Regions from separate parts of the Saccharothrix coeruleofusca genome, predicted to be linked through region 1. Evidence: riboswitches for the same ligand, from Rfam matches in the RefSeq annotation. Region 1 holds a riboswitch; each other region holds the start of a gene.

What was found. A riboswitch is a leader RNA that binds a small molecule or an ion and turns the genes downstream of it on or off. The one in region 1 is predicted to bind cobalamin.
Region 2: linked by a shared signal. The riboswitch ahead of JOF41_RS23100 (putative cobaltochelatase) and the one ahead of JOF41_RS15755 (CbtB domain-containing protein) in region 1 are both predicted to bind cobalamin.
Region 3: linked by a shared signal. The riboswitch ahead of cobN (cobaltochelatase subunit CobN) and the one ahead of JOF41_RS15755 (CbtB domain-containing protein) in region 1 are both predicted to bind cobalamin.

What each region holds. Positions count from the first base shown of each region.
Region 1 is NZ_JAGINV010000001.1:3,496,255-3,502,281, forward strand. It holds gene JOF41_RS15745 (GNAT family N-acetyltransferase) at 1-1,069, shown strand, start outside; gene JOF41_RS15750 ((2Fe-2S)-binding protein) at 1,103-1,789, shown strand; cobalamin riboswitch at 1,829-2,004, shown strand; gene JOF41_RS15755 (CbtB domain-containing protein) at 2,035-2,220, shown strand; gene JOF41_RS15760 (CbtA family protein) at 2,296-3,024, shown strand; gene JOF41_RS15765 (Uma2 family endonuclease) at 3,033-3,626, opposite strand; gene JOF41_RS15770 (HAD family hydrolase) at 3,644-4,315, opposite strand; gene JOF41_RS15775 (DUF3592 domain-containing protein) at 4,328-4,765, opposite strand; gene metH (methionine synthase) at 4,762-6,027, opposite strand, start outside.
Region 2 is NZ_JAGINV010000001.1:5,158,720-5,164,746, forward strand. It holds gene cobO (cob(I)yrinic acid a,c-diamide adenosyltransferase) at 1-139, opposite strand, end outside; gene JOF41_RS23100 (putative cobaltochelatase) at 152-2,137, opposite strand; cobalamin riboswitch at 2,176-2,297, opposite strand; gene JOF41_RS23105 (PIN-like domain-containing protein) at 2,538-2,960, opposite strand; gene JOF41_RS23110 (DUF433 domain-containing protein) at 2,957-3,577, opposite strand; gene JOF41_RS38390 (cytochrome P450) at 3,685-4,896, opposite strand; gene JOF41_RS23120 (8-amino-7-oxononanoate synthase) at 4,933-6,027, shown strand, end outside.
Region 3 is NZ_JAGINV010000001.1:1,509,525-1,515,551, forward strand. It holds gene JOF41_RS07175 (precorrin-2 C(20)-methyltransferase) at 1-1,092, opposite strand, end outside; gene JOF41_RS07180 (precorrin-8X methylmutase) at 1,089-1,715, opposite strand; gene JOF41_RS07185 (ferredoxin-like domain-containing protein) at 1,712-2,722, opposite strand; cobalamin riboswitch at 3,102-3,236, shown strand; gene cobN (cobaltochelatase subunit CobN) at 3,272-6,027, shown strand, end outside.

The DNA of each region.
Region 1 (6,027 bases):
CGCCGAGGACCACCGCCTGGTGGTGCTGGACCCCGATGCCGGGTTCGAGTCGTGCGGGGTGGTGGTGGACGGCGACCGCGTGGTCTCCACCGCGACGCTGCTGGACGAGACGCTGGTGCTGGACGGCCTGGAAATCCCGGCCGGACAGGTCGAACTGGTGGCCACCCACCGCGAGCACGAGGGACGCGGCCTGGTCCGCGGGCTCATGGCGTGGGCGCACGAGCGGTCCGCCGCGCGCGGGCACCTGGTCCAGGTGATGCTCGGCATCCCCTACTTCTACCGGCGGTTCGGCTACACCTACGCCATCCCGATCCCGGCCACCCGGCCGGTCGCCACCCGGCCGGAGTCCTCCGGGCACCTGCTGCGCGAGGCCACCGCCGCCGACATCCCGACCCTGGCCGCCCTCCAGGACGCCGAGCAGGCCCGCGCGGACCTGCGGATGCCGCACTCGCCCGCGCGGTGGCGGTGGCTGGTCGCGCACCAGGCCAGCACGCAGTGGCTGGTCGAGCGCGACGGCGTGCCGGTGGCCGCGGGCCGGACCGCCGAGGCGCACCTGACCGAGGTCGCCGCCGTGGACGCCGAAGCGGCCCGCGCCCTGCTGGCGCTGACCGGTGCGGCCGAGGTCACCGAGCGCCCCGGCACGGTCGCGGGCGAGGCGCTGGCGCCGTTCCTCGGCCCCGCGCCGGAGGAGGCCGCCAGCTACTACGTCCGGGTCGCCGACCCGGTGGCGCTGCTGGAGCACCTGCGCCCCGTGCTGTCGGCCCGCTTGGCGGGCGCGGGCCTCACCGACGGGGAGGCGGTCGTGTCGTTCTTCTCCTCCCACGTCCGCCTGCCGTTCGCGGCGGGCGAGGTGGGCCCGGTGCGGGCGGGCGGCACCATGCAGGGGCCGGCCGCGGTGGGCGGCGCGGGCGTGGCCCCGGACCTGGTCGCGTCGCTGCTGTTCGGCCCGCACGGCATCCAGGGCCTGGCCGCCCGCCACCCCGACGTCTACCCCGGCCCGAACGCCACCCTGATGCGCGCGCTGTTCCCACCGGTGCGCGCGGACCTGCTGACCTTCTACGTGCCGTAGGACCCGCCCGAGGACGCACGGCAGACTGACCGCGTGTCCCAGTTCGCCCGAGTCCTCACCACGCTGCGCGAGATCCGCGGCATCAGCCCGTTCTTCGCCCTGGACGTCGGCCGCCCCGACCCGAGCTGGCTGTCCGGCGACGCCCTGCTCGACGGCGACGCCCTGCCCGCCACCCTCGACGCGATCGCCCGGCGCTACCGGACCGGCGAACCGCGCGTGGCGGCGTCGCTGTTCTTCCTCGGCTACACCGCCCGGCTGCTGTGCCCGGTGGTCGCCGCGCACGTCACCGGGCGGGCAGCACCGGACATCCGGCCCGCCAACCTCTGGTGGCACCACAGCGCCGACGGCCTGCGGGTCAGGATCGCCGACCCGGTGGAGGGCGGAGGCATCGCCGACGCCCTGGAACCGGTGGTGGACGCGATCCGCCGGGTCACCCCGGTGGCGCGCGGCCTGCTGTGGGGCAACGCGGCCTCGTCCATCGCGGGCGCCCTGCGCACGCTGAGCCGCAGCGGTGCCGCCGAGGCGGAGCAGTGCGTGGCCATCGGGCGGCGAATGCTCGCGCAGCCGCCGTTCACCGGCTCGGGCGACTTCATCCCGTTCCCCGGCGAGGTCGCGTTCCGCAGGCGCAGCTGCTGCCTGTACTACCGGCTCGACGGCGGCGGCACGTGCGGTGACTGCCCACTGCCCTCCGGGGGTGATCGCGCGCGGCTACAGAGGTGACATCGCCGGTCACCCGTTGTGCGCACGCGGCCCGGCCCCTTATCGTGCGCAGGCCGCGGTGGACGGGAAGCCGGTGGGAATCCGGCGCGGTCCTCGCCACTGTGACCGGGGAGCCAACCCGCCGAGCACGTCACTGGCCGCACCGCGCGGCTGGGAAGACGCGGGAGAAGCACTGATCCGGGAGCCAGGAGACCGGCTGCGGCGCCGTTGTTGCAGACCTTCCACGAGGCATGGAGGAATCGGTCATGACGAGCCCCTCGCACCCGCTCTCCCCGGCGCTGCCCCGGTGGGCCTACGCCGTCGCCCTGCTCGCCCTGGCGGTGACCTGGGTCGTGCTCCAGGAGAACGGCCTCGCCCTCGGCCACGCCGCCGAAGTCGTCCACGAGTTCTTCCACGACGGCCGCCACGCGCTCGGCGTCCCCTGCCACTGACGTGGCCTGGTCGGTGTGGCTGCCGTGGTGGCTGCTCGGGTGGTTCGGCGTGGAGCTACAGGACGGGCGGGCGAGGTGAACTCGTTCAGGGGTGTGCTGCTGCGGGGGCTGGCGGCGGGCGGGGTCGCGGGGGTGCTCGCGGGCCTGGTCGGGCTGGTCGTGGTGGAGGCGCCGATCCGCGCGGCGCTGGCGGTCGAACAGGCGCGTGGCGAGGTCGGGGACGGCCACGAGCACGGTGAACTGGTCAGCCGCGGCACGCAGGTGGTCGGTGGTGTGCTCGCCGCTGTTGTCGTCGGGGTCGCGCTCGGCGCGCTGTTCGCCACCGCCCACGCGGGCGCGCGGCGGTGGTTGCCGCGGCGGTCGCCGTTCGCGCGCAGCGTCGCGCTGTCGGCGGCGCTGTTCGGCGCGGCGGCGCTGATGCCCGCGGTGAAGTACCCGGCCAACCCGCCGGGGGTGGGCGACGGGTCCACCGTGGAGTACCGGACGGTGCTCTACCTGGGGCTGATCGCGGCGGGCCTGCTGGTCGTGCACGGCGCCGGGGTGCTGGCGGCGCGGCTGGCGCACCTGGCCGAGCCGGTGCGGTTCACCGCGGTGGCGCTGGCGGTGGTCGCCGCGGCGGTGGTGCTGCTGGTGGTGTTCCCGGCCGGTCCGGACCAGATCCCGGCGGACGTGCCCGCCGGGCTGCTGTGGGAGTTCCGGCTGGCCTCGCTGGCCGAGACCGCCACCCTGTGGCTGGGGCTGGGCCTGGCCTTCGGCCTGCTCGTCGACCCGGCCACCCGCCGGACCCGCCTGACTTCGGCCTGAGCGCAGCCCTACAGGTCCAGCAGTTCGGTCGGGTCGAGCGAGATTTCGAAGGGGTCATCGACTTCGAACCGCTCACCCGACCGGGCGTCGGCGACCACCTGGTAGACGCCGTCGCGGAGCGCGGACAGCCTCAGCGAGGCGAACCGCCGCCGTAGATCCGCTTCACCGAACAGGTAGTACTCGACACCTTCCGACGCGCACAGCGCGGGTTTGTCGATCCGGTCCCGTCGGCGGCTGGTAGGCGAGACGAACTCGCCTACGAGGACCACGTCCTCCACATCCACCCAGACACCTTCCACGGGGCTGCGCACCACCGCGAAATCCGGTTGGATCCACCGCTGCGCGCCGAACCTGACGTTCAGCGTGGTGTAGACGCGGAGACCGGCCTTGCGCGCGGCGGGCTTGACGATGTCGCGCAACTCCGCAGCCGCATACGTGTTGGGTCCTGCCTCGTACGGGCTCAAAATCAGTCGTCCGTCCACGCACTCGTACTTGGCCGGTGGCACGCCGTCGATCGGCAGGTACCGCTCAGCGAGATCGGTGGTCCACATGCCTGCGAGATCGACCAGCGGGTCGAAGGGCGGATGTGCTGGTGCGGCCATGACCACCTCCTCTCCGCTCAGCCTACCGCTGAGAGCAGCGTCGTCAGCAGCGAGTGGTCGACGCCGGTCAGCGAGTCGCGGAAGACCCGGCGCTCCCCCGGCTCCACCGGCACGTCGCACGGCACGACCAGCACGGTGCAGCCCGCCGCCACGGCGGAGGCCACGCCGGTCGGCGAGTCCTCGACGGCCACGCAGCGCGTCGGGTCCGCGCCCAGCAGCCGGGCCGCCTTCAGGTACGGGTCGGGCAGCGGCTTGTTGCGGCCCCCCACCTCGTCGCCGCACACCGTGGCGTCGAACAGGTCGCGGCCGATGGTGTCCAGCGCGACCTCGGTCAACCTCCGCTCGGTGGAGGTCACCAGCGCCATCGGCACCCCCGAGGAGCGCACCGCCCGCAGCGCCTCGCGCGCCCCCGGCCGCCACGGCAGGCCCGCGCGGAAGACCTCCTCGGTGCGCCGCGAGATCCACGCCGCGCCATCGGCCAGGTCCGCCGGGGTCGGCTCGACGCCCACCTCCGCGAACAGCAGCGTCATCGTGGTCGGCACGTTGGTGCCGACCATCTTCTGCCGCGTGGCGTGCGAGAGCGTGCCGCCCAGCTTCTCGGCGAACTCGTAGAGCGGGATGTCCCACAGCTTCTCCGAGTCCAGCAGCGTGCCGTCCATGTCCCACAGCACCGCGTCCAGCTCAACCACGCACTTCCTCCATCACCTTCGTCGGCGCGTCGCGCGCCGACGGTCGAACAGCCCGGAACAGCCCCGCACCACCAGCAGGCCCCCGAGCAGCAGCGGCACCGCGAGCAGCGCGGTCGACCACAGGGGGTCGTTGGCGACCTCCTCGGTGCGCACGCGGTCGGGGTCCGCGGGGTCGTGGAACACCGTCACCCGGTCGCCGACCCGGTGCGGCGGCACGCGATCGTCCGACAGCAGCGTGCGGACCCGCTCGACGCCGTCCACGGTGAACCGCACGTCCACCGACGAGGGCGGCCTCGTCGCCTCGTGCACCCGCACCACGACGCCGGGCACGCGCGCACCCGTGCGCAGCAGCTCGTCACCCGCGTCCAGGACCAGGCCCGCGCTCGCCACGAACACGCCCAGCAGTGACGTCCCCGCGACGAGCTCGACCGCCCGGCCCGGCGGTCTCACGCGTTGAAGTACTTCGCCTCGGGGTGGTGGGCCACGAACGCGTCGGTCGACTGCTCCGGGTGCAGCTGCAGCTCCTCGGACAGCCGCACGCCGATCCGCTCCGGCTCCAGCAGCTCGACGACCTTGGTCCGGTCCTCCATGTTCGGGCAGGCGCCGTAGCCCAGCGAGTAGCGGGCTCCCCGGTAGCCGAGCTTGAAGAACTCCTCCACCTCGCTCGGGTCCTCCTCGGCCACCGCGGTGCCGTCGGTCCAGCGCAGCTCCTCGCGGATGCGCCGGTGCCAGTACTCGGCCAGCGCCTCGGTCAGCTGCACGCCCAGGCCGTGCACCTCCAGGTACTCCCGGTAGGCGTCCTTGGCGAACAGGTCGTTGGCGTAGTCGGCGATCGGCTGGCCCATGGTGACCAGGTGGAAGGCGATCACGTCCACCTCGCCGGAGGAGCGCGGGCGCCAGAAGTCGGCCAGGCAGAGCCGCCGGTCGCGCTTCTGCCGGGGGAAGGTGAACCGCAGCCGCTCGGGCGCGTCGGGCCGGGGCTCGGTGAGGATCACCAGGTCGTCGCCCTCGGACACGCACGGGAAGTAGCCGTAGACCACCGCCGCGCTGGCCAGCACGCCCTCGGTGGTCAGCCGGTCCAGCCAGTACCGCAGCCGCGGCCTGCCCTCGGTCTCCACCAGCTCCTCGTAGGTGGGGCCGTTGCCGCCGCGCGCGCCGCGCAGGCCCCACTGGCCCATGAAGGTGGCGCGCTCGTCGAGCATCGCGGCGTAGTCGGCCACCGGCACGCCCTTGACCACGCGGGTGCCCCAGAACGGCGGGGTCGGGATCGGCACGTCGGTGGCCACGTCGGAGCGGCCCACCGGCTCGGGCTCGGCGCGGGCGGCCTTGCGCTCGGCGGCGATGCGCAGCGACCGCTCCCGGCGGGCCTTGCGCTCGGCGGCCTTGCGCTCGGCCTCCGGGTCGACCGCGGGGGCCTCACCGCGCTTGACCGCCATGATGCCGTCCATCAGCCGCAGCCCCTCGAAGGCGTCGCGGGCGTAGCGCACCTGCCCCTGGTACAGGTCGGCCAGGTCGTTCTCCACGTACGCGCGGGTCAGCGCCGCCCCGCCGAGCAGCACCGGCCACCGGTCGGCGACCCCGCGCGAGTTCATCTCCTCCAGGTTCTCCTTCATGATCACCGTGGACTTGACCAGCAGGCCGGACATGCCGATGGCGTCGGCGCGGTGCTCCTCGGCGGCGTCGAGGATGGCGTTGATCGGCTGCTTGATGCC
Region 2 (6,027 bases), 1.7 Mb from region 1:
AGCCGCGCAGGGCCAGGCCGAAGGCGGCGGTGGACTTGCCCTTCATCTCGCCGGTGTGCACCACGACCAGCGGCCGGTTGCGGCGCTGCCGGGTGGTGAGCCCGTCGACGGGCACCGAGGACGGCTGTCCCTGAGGCATGGCGTTCCCCTCTCAGGCGGCGCGCGCGGCGCGCACGACGCCGGCGACCTGGTCCGCGGACAACTCCTCCAGGCGCAGGCAGACCCCGCCCAGCGCGGCGGCCACGCGGGCCGCCATGCCCAGCCGCACCGGGCCGCGCTCGCAGTCCACCACCACCGCCGCCACGCCGTCGGCGGCCAGCAGGCCCGCCGCGCGCAGGGCGTCGGCCGCCGGGTCGCCGCCCGCGCCGGTGGCGGTCGCGCGGCCGTCGGTCAGCAGCACCAGCAGCGGCCTGCGCCGGGGGTCGCGGACCCGTTCGGACTCCAGCACCCGGCGGGCCCGCAGCAGGCCGTCGGCCAGCGGGGTGCGGCCCCCGGTGCGCAGGGCGCGCAGCCGGGCCGCCGCCGCGTCGACCGAGCCGGTGGGCGGCAGCGCGACCTCGGCCGCCGCACCCCGGAAGGTGATCACGCCGACCTTGTCCCGCCGCTGGTAGGCGTCGCGCAGCAGGGACACCACCGCGCCGCTGACCGCCGACATGCGCTGCCGCGCGGCCATCGAGCCGGAGGCGTCGACCACGAACAGCACGAGGTTGCCCTCCTTGCCCTCGCGCACCGACCGCCGCAGGTCCTCGCCGCGCAGCACCAGTCCGGGGCCGCTGCGGCCGCGCGCGGCCTGGTGCGGCGCGGCCGCGCCGAGCGTGCCGACCAGGTGCAGGCCGCCGCCGTCCGAGGCGGACGGGCGGACCACGCGGCCGGTGCGGGCCCTGGCGCGGGAGCGCTTGCCCGGCGCGCCCTCGCCGACGCCGGGCACCTGGAGCAGCCGGGCGCGGAACGCGGGGGCCGGGGCGTGCGTGCGCTCCCCCGAGCCGGAACCCCCGCCGTCGGGCCGTTCAGGGCTCGGACCGTCCGAAGTGGACTCCTGGGCGGATTCCCCGGTGGACTCGCCGCCGCCTCCGGGTCCGTCACCGCCGCCGTCGGGGTCGTCCTCCGGGTCGGGGTCCGGCTCCTCGGCGTGCTCCGCGCCCTGGCGCAGCGCGTCGGCGAGCTGCTCCTCCTCCAGGCCCGGTTCGTCGAACGGGTCGCGGCGCTTGCGGTGCGGCAGCGCCAGCCGCACCGCCGCCTCCACGTCCTCCTCGGCGACCTCGGCCGCCCCGCGCCACGCCGCGTGCGCCGCGGCGGTGCGCGCGACCACCAGGTCCGCGCGCATCCCGTCGACCTCGAACGCCGCGCAGACCGCCGCGATCCGGCGCACCTCGGCGTCGGGCAGCCGCACGCCCGGCAGCGCCGCCCGCGCCGCCGCGATCCGGCCCGCCAGCTCGGCGTCCCGCTCGGCCCAGCGGGCCGCGAAGCCCTCCGGGTCGGCCTCGTAGGCCAGCCTGCGCCGGATCACCTCGGTGCGGGTGGCCACGTCGCGGGCGGCGCGCACCGACACGGTGAGGCCGAAGCGGTCCAGCAGCTGGGGGCGCAGCTCGCCCTCCTCCGGGTTCATCGTGCCCACCAGCAGGAACGACGCCGGGTGGGACACCGACACGCCCTCCCGCTCGACGTGCGCGCGGCCCATCGCGGCGGCGTCGAGCAGCAGGTCCACCAGGTGGTCGTGCAGCAGGTTGACCTCGTCGACGTAGAGCACCCCGCGGTGCGCGGCGGCCAGCAGTCCGGGCTGGTAGGCGCGCACCCCCTCGGTCAGCGCGCGCTCCAGGTCCAGCGAGCCGACCAGGCGGTCCTCGGTCGCGCCGACCGGCAGCTCGACCAGCCGGGCGGGCCGCCGCTCGACGCCGCCGCCGTGCGGGCCGTCGGGGCAGTCCGCGGGCGCGGCCGGGTCGCAGCCGAAGCGGCAGCCCGCCGCCACCTCCAGCTCGGGCAGCAGCGCGGCCAGCGCGCGCACCACGGTCGACTTGGCGGTTCCCTTCTCCCCTCGGACCAGCACTCCCCCGATACCGGGGTGCACGGCGTTGAGCAACAGGGCCAAGCGGAGGTCGTCGTGGCCGACGACAGCGGAAAAGGGGAAACGCGCGCCCATGCGGCGGTGTCCTTCCTCGGGTGTCCACGCCCGTGTCCGGTTCGGTGACTCGGGGGCCGAGTTCCTGACTCCCGGCGTCACCCGGTCACAGTGGCGGGACCGTGCCGGACTCTCACCGGCTTCCTCGCGCACCCCTCACAGCCCAGGCATCGTCGCACCTCGCCCGGCTGCGACCAAGTCCCCGCCCTGCGAACCACCGGGAACGTGACGGCGCTCTCGTCTGCAAGTACCACCCGCCCCCGTCCCACGGGCCGCTAACCACTACCCGCGTCCGCGTCCACCGACGCGGGTAGTGGCCATGCGCTCGCTACGGCCGCGCTGGTGGTACTTGCAGGTGCGGAGCGCAGGCGGCGAGGCCGTCACGCTGCCGGACACCGACTGCGGCAGGTGACGACTCCCGTCATCCGAGCAGCGGACCGGACGTCATGCGCTGACTGGCCTCGTGGGGAATCCCGTTGACCCTGAACCAGGACGGCGTGCTCACTTGGCCGAGGCGGTCGAGGATGTGGGGCATGGCCGCCGTCAGACCGGCCACCCAAGCGGCCATGAGCTTGAGCCCACCCACCGAGGGTTGGCGCACTCCGATCCAGTGCACTCCGCAGTCGTGGAGGGCTCGCCGCTCGGCGTCGTTCGCACGAACCTGCCTGGCGTCCTTGGTGATGATCGCGGTGAAACCGCCCGCGCTCAGCACTTGGAACAACGGGATGTCCTGAACCCCGGTCAATCCCTCACTGTGGCAGGAATGAAATCCGTGCTCGCGGAAGAGCACCCCGAGGGGACCGACAAGACTGTGGGGAAGGTTTTCATCGATGAAGAACTTCACGCCGCGCCGCTCCTGGCCGCGGCTACCGAATCGGCGAAGCTCACGGCGTCGGGAACAGCTTCCACGGGTACGGACGGGTAGTAGTGGTGCACGTCCTCCGCGGTGAGCGAGCCGTCCTCCACCAAGGCGGCCACGGTGTCGAACCCGATGCGCGTGCCCTCGATCGCGGGCCAGCCACCGAGCAGGTTCGCGTCGACGCGAAGATGTCCGCGCGGCCGCGTGAAGTCGACGACTTCCCGGCCGTTGCGCGTGGTGAACGGCTGAAACACCTCGGCCAGGGTGAACATGTGCGTCTGCCCCGGCTTGCGCACCAAATCCGTCCACCGCTCGTCGTCATCGCGCACGGCGATGGTGTCGCCGTCGGTGCCGAACCGGTACGAGGCCGGGTGGTCGGTGAACCGGTAGGCCCTCAGGTTGGCGAACGCCTTTCGCACCCTCTGCAAGGTCGACTCCGTGCGGAGCCACATGACGATGCGCAGGGCGACCACGTCCTGGTAGGAGTACAGAGCCGGATCGTCCGCAACACCGGGGACCACCAGCCCGGTATTCCGCCAGTGCCTGAGCTGCCCCATCGACGCGCCGCTGAGCACGGATGCGACATCGGCCGGGAACACCATTCACACCACCCCCGCGTTCATCGCGACCTCGACGACAGCATGACAGGTTGTGGCGCGAATACCTCACTGATCGAAAGCCGGACGGACATCGTTACCCGATCCTGTGACTATGACGCGCCCACCGCGTCAATGATCCGCCGCTGCCCGGCCGTGCCCCGCCCGTCCAGCACCACCGGCACGCTCAGCGGGGCGCGGAACGACAGCAGGCCCAGCATCGGCGGGGACTGCGCGGAGGCGAGGCGCAGCGCGGGGAAGCGGCGCGCGGTCTCCCGCAGCACCACCTCCGCCTCCAGCCTGGCCAGCCCCGCGCCCAGGCAGAAGTGCCTGCCGTGGCCGAACGCCAGGTGCTTGCGCGCGTCGGACCGGGCCGGGCAGAACGACTCCGGGTCGGTGAAGACCTCCGGGTCCGAGCCCGCGCCCGCCAGCATCAGCAGCAGGTGCGCGCCCGCCGGGACGTCCACCCCGGACAGCGTCGCGGGCCGGGCCGCCACCCGCCGCCACGTGGTGACCGGCGGGTGGCGGCGCAGCACCTCCTCGACGCAGCGCGCGGCCATGCCGGGTTCGGCCGCACGGGGCCACAAATCGTGCCGCAGCACCGCGTCGAACACCGCGCACAGCAGTTGCGTGGTGGTCTCCTGCCCCGCGATGAGCAGGAAGTAGCACAGCCCCGCCGCGTCGCGCAGCGGCACGCCGTGCGCTCGCAGCGCGCCGAACAGGTCGTCCCCGGCCGGGTCGGCGGCGGAGATCCGCGCGGTGAGCCACTGGTGGAACGCGGCGGCCGAGGCGACCAGTCCGCGCTGCCTGGCCGGGTCCGGCTCGCCCCAGAACAGCTCCAGCGACGCGGTGCTCCAGTCCTTGAGCGCGGCCACGTCCACGTCGCGGATGCCCAGCACCTCCAGCAGCACCAGCGCGGGCAGGTCGCGGGCCAGCGCCGGGTGCAGGTCGGCGGTCGGGCCGGTGATCCGGTCCAGGCGCTCGGCGGCCAGCTCCGCGATGCGCGGCTCCAGCGCGGCGACCCGCGCCGGGGTCAGGAAGCGGGCGACCAGGCGGCGCAGCCCCGCGTGGGTGGCGGTGCCGTTGTTGGCCAGCGTCGGCGGCAGCGAGAACCCGGCCCGCGCGAGCACCCGCAGCAGCGGCCGGGGGATGGGCGTGATCGCGGTCAGCGCGTTGTCCGGGTGGAACGCCGCCGGGTCGGCCAGCACCGCCCGCACGTCGCGGTGCCTGCTGACCAACCACAGCCCGGTGCGCTCGTCGCGGTGCACCGGGGCGTCCTCGCGCAGCGCCCGCAGTTCGGGGTGGCCGAGCCGGAAGAGGTCCACGCGGGCGACGTTAGCGCCGAATGCGACACTGCCGGAGTGAGTGCGCGCACAGGCGAATCGGTGTTCGACTGGATCGACACCCGCGCGGAGGCCCGCGCGAAGGCCGGTCTGGCCCGGCGGGTCCGCCCCCGCCCGGCCACCTCCACCGACCTGGACCTGGCGGGCAACGACTACCTCGGGCTGGCCCGCGACAAGCGGGTCACCGGCGCCGCGGCGGCGGCCTCGCTGCGCTGGGGCGCGGGGTCGACCGGCTCGCGGCTGGTCACCGGTTCGACCGAGCTGCACACCGAGCTGGAGTACGAGCTGGCCAACTTCTGCGGCGCGCAGTCGGCGCTGGTGTTCTCCTCCGGCTACGCGGCCAACCTGGGCGCGCTGACCGCGCTGACCGGGCCGGGCACCGCGATCGTGGCCGACCAGCACATCCACGCCTCGCTGATCGACGGGTGCAGGCTGTCCAAGGCGGACGTGGTGGTGGCCGGGCACTGCGACCTGCCCAAGGTGGCGCACGCGCTGTCCACTCGGGGCAAGCGCCGCGCGCTGGTGGTGACCGACTCGGTGTTCTCCGTGGACGGTGACCTGGCGCCGCTGGCCGAGCTGGCCGCGACCTGCCGCGAGCACGACGCGGCGCTGGTGGTCGACGACGCGCACGGGCTGGGCGTGGTCGGCGAGGGCGGCCGGGGCGCGGTGCACGCAGCGGGCCTGGCCAAGTCGCCCGACGTGGTGACCACGGTGACGCTGTCCAAGGCGCTGGGCGCGCAGGGCGGCGCGGTGCTGGGGCCCAGCCGGGTGATCAGGCACCTGGTGGACACCGCGCGCACGTTCATCTTCGACACCGGTCTGGCGCCCTCCAGCGCGGCGGCGGCGCTGGCCGCGCTGAAGGTGCTGCGGGAGGAGCCGGAGCGCCCGGCGCGGGCGCTGGAGGTCGCCGCGGAGCTGGCGAACCGGTTGCGGGAGAACGGGTTTCGGGTCAGCACGCCCGCCGCGGCGGTGGTGTCGGTGCTCGCGCCGTCGCCGGAGGCGGCGTTCGGCTGGGCCGAGGCGTGCCGCGCCCAGGGCGTCGTGGTGGGCTGCTTCCGGCCGCCGTCGGTGCCCGACCAGATCTCCCGGCTGCGGCTGACCGCGCGCGCCGAC
Region 3 (6,027 bases), 2.0 Mb from region 1:
CGCGCCCACCCGGCTGGCCACCGCGTGCGCGGCGGTCAGGCCCGGCAGCACGCGCACCGGCACGTCGGCGAACTGCTCCTCGGCGGCCACCTCCAGCACGGCGCTGGCCATCGCGAACACGCCGGGGTCGCCGGAGGACACCACGGCCACCCGCCTGCCGCGCTTGGCCAGGTCCAGGGCGAACGCCGCCCGCTCCGACTCGACCTTGTTGTCGGAGAGGTGCTTGCGCTGCCGCGGGTTGTCCGGCACCCGGTTCAGGTAGGTCACGTAGCCCACCAGGTCGTCGGCGGCGGCCAGCGCCGCGCGCGCCTCGGGGGTCAGCCATTCCGGTCCGGCCGGGCCCAGCCCGACCACCACGACCTCACCGCCGTGCCGCGCGGTCGGGCGGGGTTTGCTGGGCAGCAGCGCCAAGGAGAAGTACGGCACCTCGTCGGGGTCCACTTCGGACAGCGGTGCGGTGCGCTGCGCACCCGTGGTGGCGCGCTCCACGTACCACGCCTCGTCCAGCCGCCCCGCCTTCTCCAGCGCCGCGCGGACGTTGGGGAAGGTCCGGCCCAGCTTCATCACGGCCACCGGGTCACCGCCGGACAGGTGCTCGGCCAGCGCGTCCGGTGACAGCGTGCCGGGCAGCACGGTCAGCACCTCGTCCCGCTCCACCAAGGGCTTGCCGATCACCGCGGCCCCGGCGCTCACCGACGTCACACCGGGCACCACCTCGGTCGGGTACCGGTGCGCCAGCCGCTTGTGCAGGTGCATGTAGGAGCCGTAGAAGAACGGATCGCCCGCGGCCAGCACCACCACGTCGCGCCCGGCGTCCAGGTGAGCGGCCAGCCGCGCCGCGCACTCCTCGTAGAAGGCGTCGATCTCGCCCTGGTAGTCGTCGGAGTCCTCGGTGGTGACCGGGTAGACCAGCTGCTCCTCGACCTGGCCCGCGCGCAGGTACGGCTCGGCGATGCGGCGCGCCACGCTGCGGCCGTGCCGCGCGCTGTGGAACACCACCACGTCGGCCTCGCCGATCAGCCGGGCCGCCTTGACGGTCACCAGTTCCGGGTCGCCGGGCCCCACGCCGACCCCGTACAGCCTGCCGGTCATTCTTCCTCGCTCGCGATCGCGTTGATGGCCGCGGCGGTGATGGCGCTGCCGCCGCGCCTGCCCAGCACCGCCAGGTGCTCCAGGCCGAGTTCGTTGTCGGCCAGCGCCTGCTTGGACTCGGCGGCGCCGATGAAGCCCACCGGGATGCCCAGCACGGCCGCGGGCCTCGGCGCGCCCGCGGCGATCAGGTCGAGCAGGTGGAACAGCGCGGTGGGCGCGTTGCCGATGGCCACCACCGCGCCGTCCAGCTTCTCGCCCCACAGCTCCAGGGCGGCGGCGCTGCGGGTGTTGCCCAGCTGCTCGGCCAGCGCGGGCACCCGAGGGTCGCCCAGCGTGCACAGGACCTCGTTGTCGGCGGGCAACCTGCGCCGCGTCACGCCCGCGGCGACCATCTGCGCGTCGCACAGGATCGGCGCGCCGCCCAGCAGCGCCTCCCGCGCCTCGCGCACGACACCGGGGGAGTAGGCCAGGTCGTCGACCAGGTCGACCATGCCGCAGGCGTGGATCATCCGCACCGCGACCCGCGCGACGTCCTCGGGCAGGCCGCTCAGGTCGGCCTCGGCGCGGATGGTGGCGAAGGACCGGCGGTAGATCTCCGCGCCGTCCTTGACGTAGCTGGTCACCTGATCTCCTCGTACCCGTCGCCGGTCGCGACGAACTCCACCACTTGGCCCGCCGGGCGACCGCACCGGCGGGCGCAGCCCGACCAGTGCGCCGGACCCGAGCCCTGGCGCGCGGCGACCCACCTGGCCGCGTCCGCGCGCACGTCGGCCAGCGACTTCGCGCAGCCCGGCCGCCCGGTGCACGCGCTGACCCCGTGCCACGGCGAGGCCGGGTCGGTGATCAGACCGGTCGTGTCCGCCCCTGCGGGCAGCACCAGGCTGCGCCACGGCGTGACCCGCACCGGAGTGCCCGCCAGCAGGCGGGCGTTCAACCGTCCCAGCGGCACCCCCGCCACCACCCGGTCGCCCACCGGTCCCGGTGCGACCGGGATCACAGCGGTGTCGACCGGTTCGCCGCGCGGACCACCGATGGCGTCCGTGATGTCGGCCACACCACCGTCCACTTCGGACAAGCGCCAGGCCGTGCCGCGGATCTCCTGGAACCGCTCCGCCGCCGCGACGACCGCCGCCACGGGATCGGTCACGCGCAGTCCGCAGTCGCGGCCCGCCAGCAGCAGGGCGTCACCCACCAGGCCGACATCGCCCCCCAGGCCCGCGACCGCCTCGCCCACCGTGACCAGGAACCGGCCGGGCAACTGGGCCAGTCCGGGCACCGCGCACAGCGCCCGGTCGATCTCGTCGACCAGCGCCTGGTTGTCCTCCAGCGGCGCGGCGACGATGTTGCGCATCCGCTCGTGGGTTCGCGACGGCAGCAGGCCGACCTCGGCCAGCCGTGCGCCCAACTCGTGCTCCGCTCCCGGCGGCAAGCCTCTGACCTGCAAGTTTGCCCGGGAGGTCAGCTCGATCCAGCCGTCCCCCAGTTCCAGCGCGGCCAGTCGCACGGCGTCGAACCGGCGCGCGTCGAGGGTCCCGCCCGGCACCCTGATCCGGGCCAGCCCGCCATCCGCCGCGAGGTGCACGTCAATCGCGCCAGGGCAGGCGTCGGGGCGCACTCGATCAGCGGACATGGTCTGGACTCTAACTCGCGATCACATCGCCCCCCGCATCCGGACAACCCGCCCACCCCCAGTGCCACCCGCCTATGGGCGTGTCGGGCGTGTCGCCCCCGCGAGTCGAACGCTCAGGCACCCCGAATTCAACATTCGCGCCCTCCGACCCGCACTTTCGCGCTCTGCGCGGCGCTTCCCCCACACCTCGGGTAGTAGTTACCGGCCTTCCCGGCCCCGTCGGGTAGTACTTGCCGACCGTCCTTGACCCACCCCAACGACGAACTCAGGGGTCCTGAGCGTTCGACTCGCGGTACCTGAGCGTTCGACTCGCGGGGCCGGAACGCTCGGTTCAGGATCTGGACGGAGTGCCCGTGGGATGGGTGAGGGGGCGACCGGACCGCGTCGGGCCGGTTAGGGTGCTCTTCGAACGGCGAAGCAGCAGGAGGAAGCCGGTGCGAATCCGGCGCGGTCCCGCCACTGTGACCGGGCAGCCCCCGGAAGTCAGGAACTCCGCTCCGCCGTCCCCTACGACCTGGGGCGAGGACCCCCGAGGGATGGAGCCCGCACGTGATCCTGCTGCTGTCGACCTCCGACACCGACCTGCTCTCCGCCCGCGCCAGCGGCGCCGACTACCGGCTGGGCAACCCCGCCCGTCTCGCCGTGGACGACCTCCCGGCCCTGGTGGAGGGGGTCGACCTGGTGGTGGTGCGCATCCTGGGCGGGCGCCGGATGTGGGAGGAGGGGCTGGACTGGCTGCTGGCGGGCCCGCGCCCGGTGGTGGTGCTCGGTGGCGAGCAGAACCCCGACGCCCCGCTGATGGAGCTGTCCACGGTGCCCGGCGGCGTGTGCGCGGAGGCGCACGCCTACCTCGCGCACGGCGGCGCGGACAACCTCGCCGAGCTGCACCGCTTCCTGTCCGACACGGTCCTGCTGACCGGCTTCGGCTTCGCCCCGCCCACTCCCGCCCCCACCTGGGGCGTCCTGGAACGCCCCGAGCCCGCCACCGACGGCCCCACGATCGCGGTGCTGTACTACCGCGCGCACCACGTGGCCGGGAACACCGCCTTCGTGCACGCGCTGTGCGACGCGATCGAGGCCAAGGGCGGCAGGCCGCTGCCGGTCTACTGCGCGTCGCTGCGCTCGGCCGAGCCGGAGCTGCTGGCGCGGCTGGGGGAGGCCGACGCGCTGGTGGTCACCGTGCTCGCCGCGGGCGGCACCAAGCCCGCTGCCGCCTCGGCGGGCGGTGACGAGGACGCCTGGGACGTGGGCGCGCTCGCCGAGCTGGACGTGCCGATCCTGCAGGGGCTGTGCCTGACCAGCAGCCGCGCCGCGTGGGACGGCAACGACGACGGTCTGTCCCCGCTGGACACCGCCACCCAGGTGGCCATCCCCGAGTTCGACGGCCGCATCATCACCGTGCCGTTCTCCTTCAAGGAGGTCGACGAGGACGGCCTGACCGTCTACGTGGCCGATCCGGAGCGGGCCGCGCGGGTGGCCGGGATCGCGGTGCGGCACGGCAGGTTGCGGCACGTCCCGCCCGCCGAGCGCAAGGTCGTGCTGATGCTCTCGGCCTACCCGACCAAGCACTCCCGGATCGGCAACGCGGTGGGCCTGGACACCCCGGCCAGCGCGGTGCGGCTGCTGGCCGCGCTGCGGGAGCGCGGCTACGACATCGGTGACCAGCTGCCCGGTGTGGACGACCTCGACGGCGACGCGCTCATCCACGCGCTGATCGCCGCCGGGGGCCAGGACCCGGACTGGCTGACCGAGGAGCAGCTGCAGGGCAACCCGGTGCGGCTGCCCGCCGCGCGCTACCGCGAGTGGTACGCCACGCTGCCCGAGGACCTCCGCGAGGAGATGGAGCGGCACTGGGGACCGCCGCCGGGCGGGCTGTTCGTGGACCGCTCCCGCGACCGCGACGGCGAGATCGTGCTGGCCGCGCTGCGGTCGGGCAACGTGGTGGTGATGGTGCAGCCGCCGCGCGGGTTCGGCGAGAACCCCATCGCCATCTACCACGACCCGGACCTGCCGCCCAGCCACCACTACCTGGCCGCGTACCGCTGGCTGGAGGCCGAGTTCGGCGCGGACGCGGTGGTGCACGTGGGCAAGCACGGCAACCTGGAGTGGTTGCCTGGCAAGACGGTGGGCATGTCGGCGGGCTGCGGTCCGGACGCCGCGCTGGGCGACCTGCCGCTGGTCTACCCGTTCCTGGTCAACGACCCCGGTGAGGGCACCCAGGCCAAGCGCCGCGCGCACGCCACGCTGGTGGACCACCTGGTGCCGCCGATGGCGCGGGCGGACAGCTACGGCGACATCGCGCGGCTGGAGCAGCTGCTCGACGAGCACGGCACCATCGCCGCGATGGACCCGGCGAAGCTGCCCGCCATCCGCGCGCAGATCTGGACCCTGATCCAGGCCGCCAAGCTGGACCACGACCTGGGCATCTCCGACCGGCCGCACGACGCGGAGTTCGACGAGCTGATCCTGCACGTGGACGGCTGGCTGTGCGAGATCAAGGACGTGCAGATCCGCGACGGCCTGCACGTGCTGGGGCAGGCGCCCACCGGTCAGGCGCGGGTCAACCTGGTGCTGGCGATCCTCCAGGCGCGCCAGATGTGGGCCGGGCAGGTCGCGCTGCCGGGCCTGCGGGAGGCGTTGGGCCTCAAGGATTCCGACCGCGTCACCACCGACGAGGTGGAGCGGCGCGCGCGGGAGCTGGTGCAGGGCATGGAGGACGCGGGCTGGGACGTGGCGGCGGCCCGCGAGCTGGCCGAGACCGAGGACGTGGCGCGCATCCTGGAGTTCGCCGCGCTGGAGGTCGTGCCGCGCCTGGCGCGCACCACCGACGAGCTGGACAACGTGCTGCACGCGCTGGACGGCGGCTACGTGCCCGCCGGGCCGAGCGGTTCGCCCTTGCGCGGCCTGGTCAACGTGCTGCCGACCGGCCGGAACTTCTACTCCGTGGACCCGAAGGCGGTGCCGTCGCGGCTGGCCTGGGAGACCGGGCAGGCCATGGCGGACTCGCTGCTGGAGCGCTACCGGTCGGAGACGGGGCAGTGGCCGCCGTCGGTGGGCCTGTCGGTGTGGGGCACCAGCGCGATGCGCACCGCGGGGGACGACATCGCCGAGGTGCTGGCGCTGCTGGGCGTGCGGCCGGTGTGGGACGAGCAGTCCCGCCGGGTCACCGGCCTGGAGGTGGTCGACCTGGCCGAGCTGGGCAGGCCGCGCATCGACGTGACGGTGCGCATCAGCGGGTTCTTCCGCGACGCCTTCCCGCACGTGGTGGCGCTGCTGGACGACGCGGTGCGGATGGTGGCCGCGCT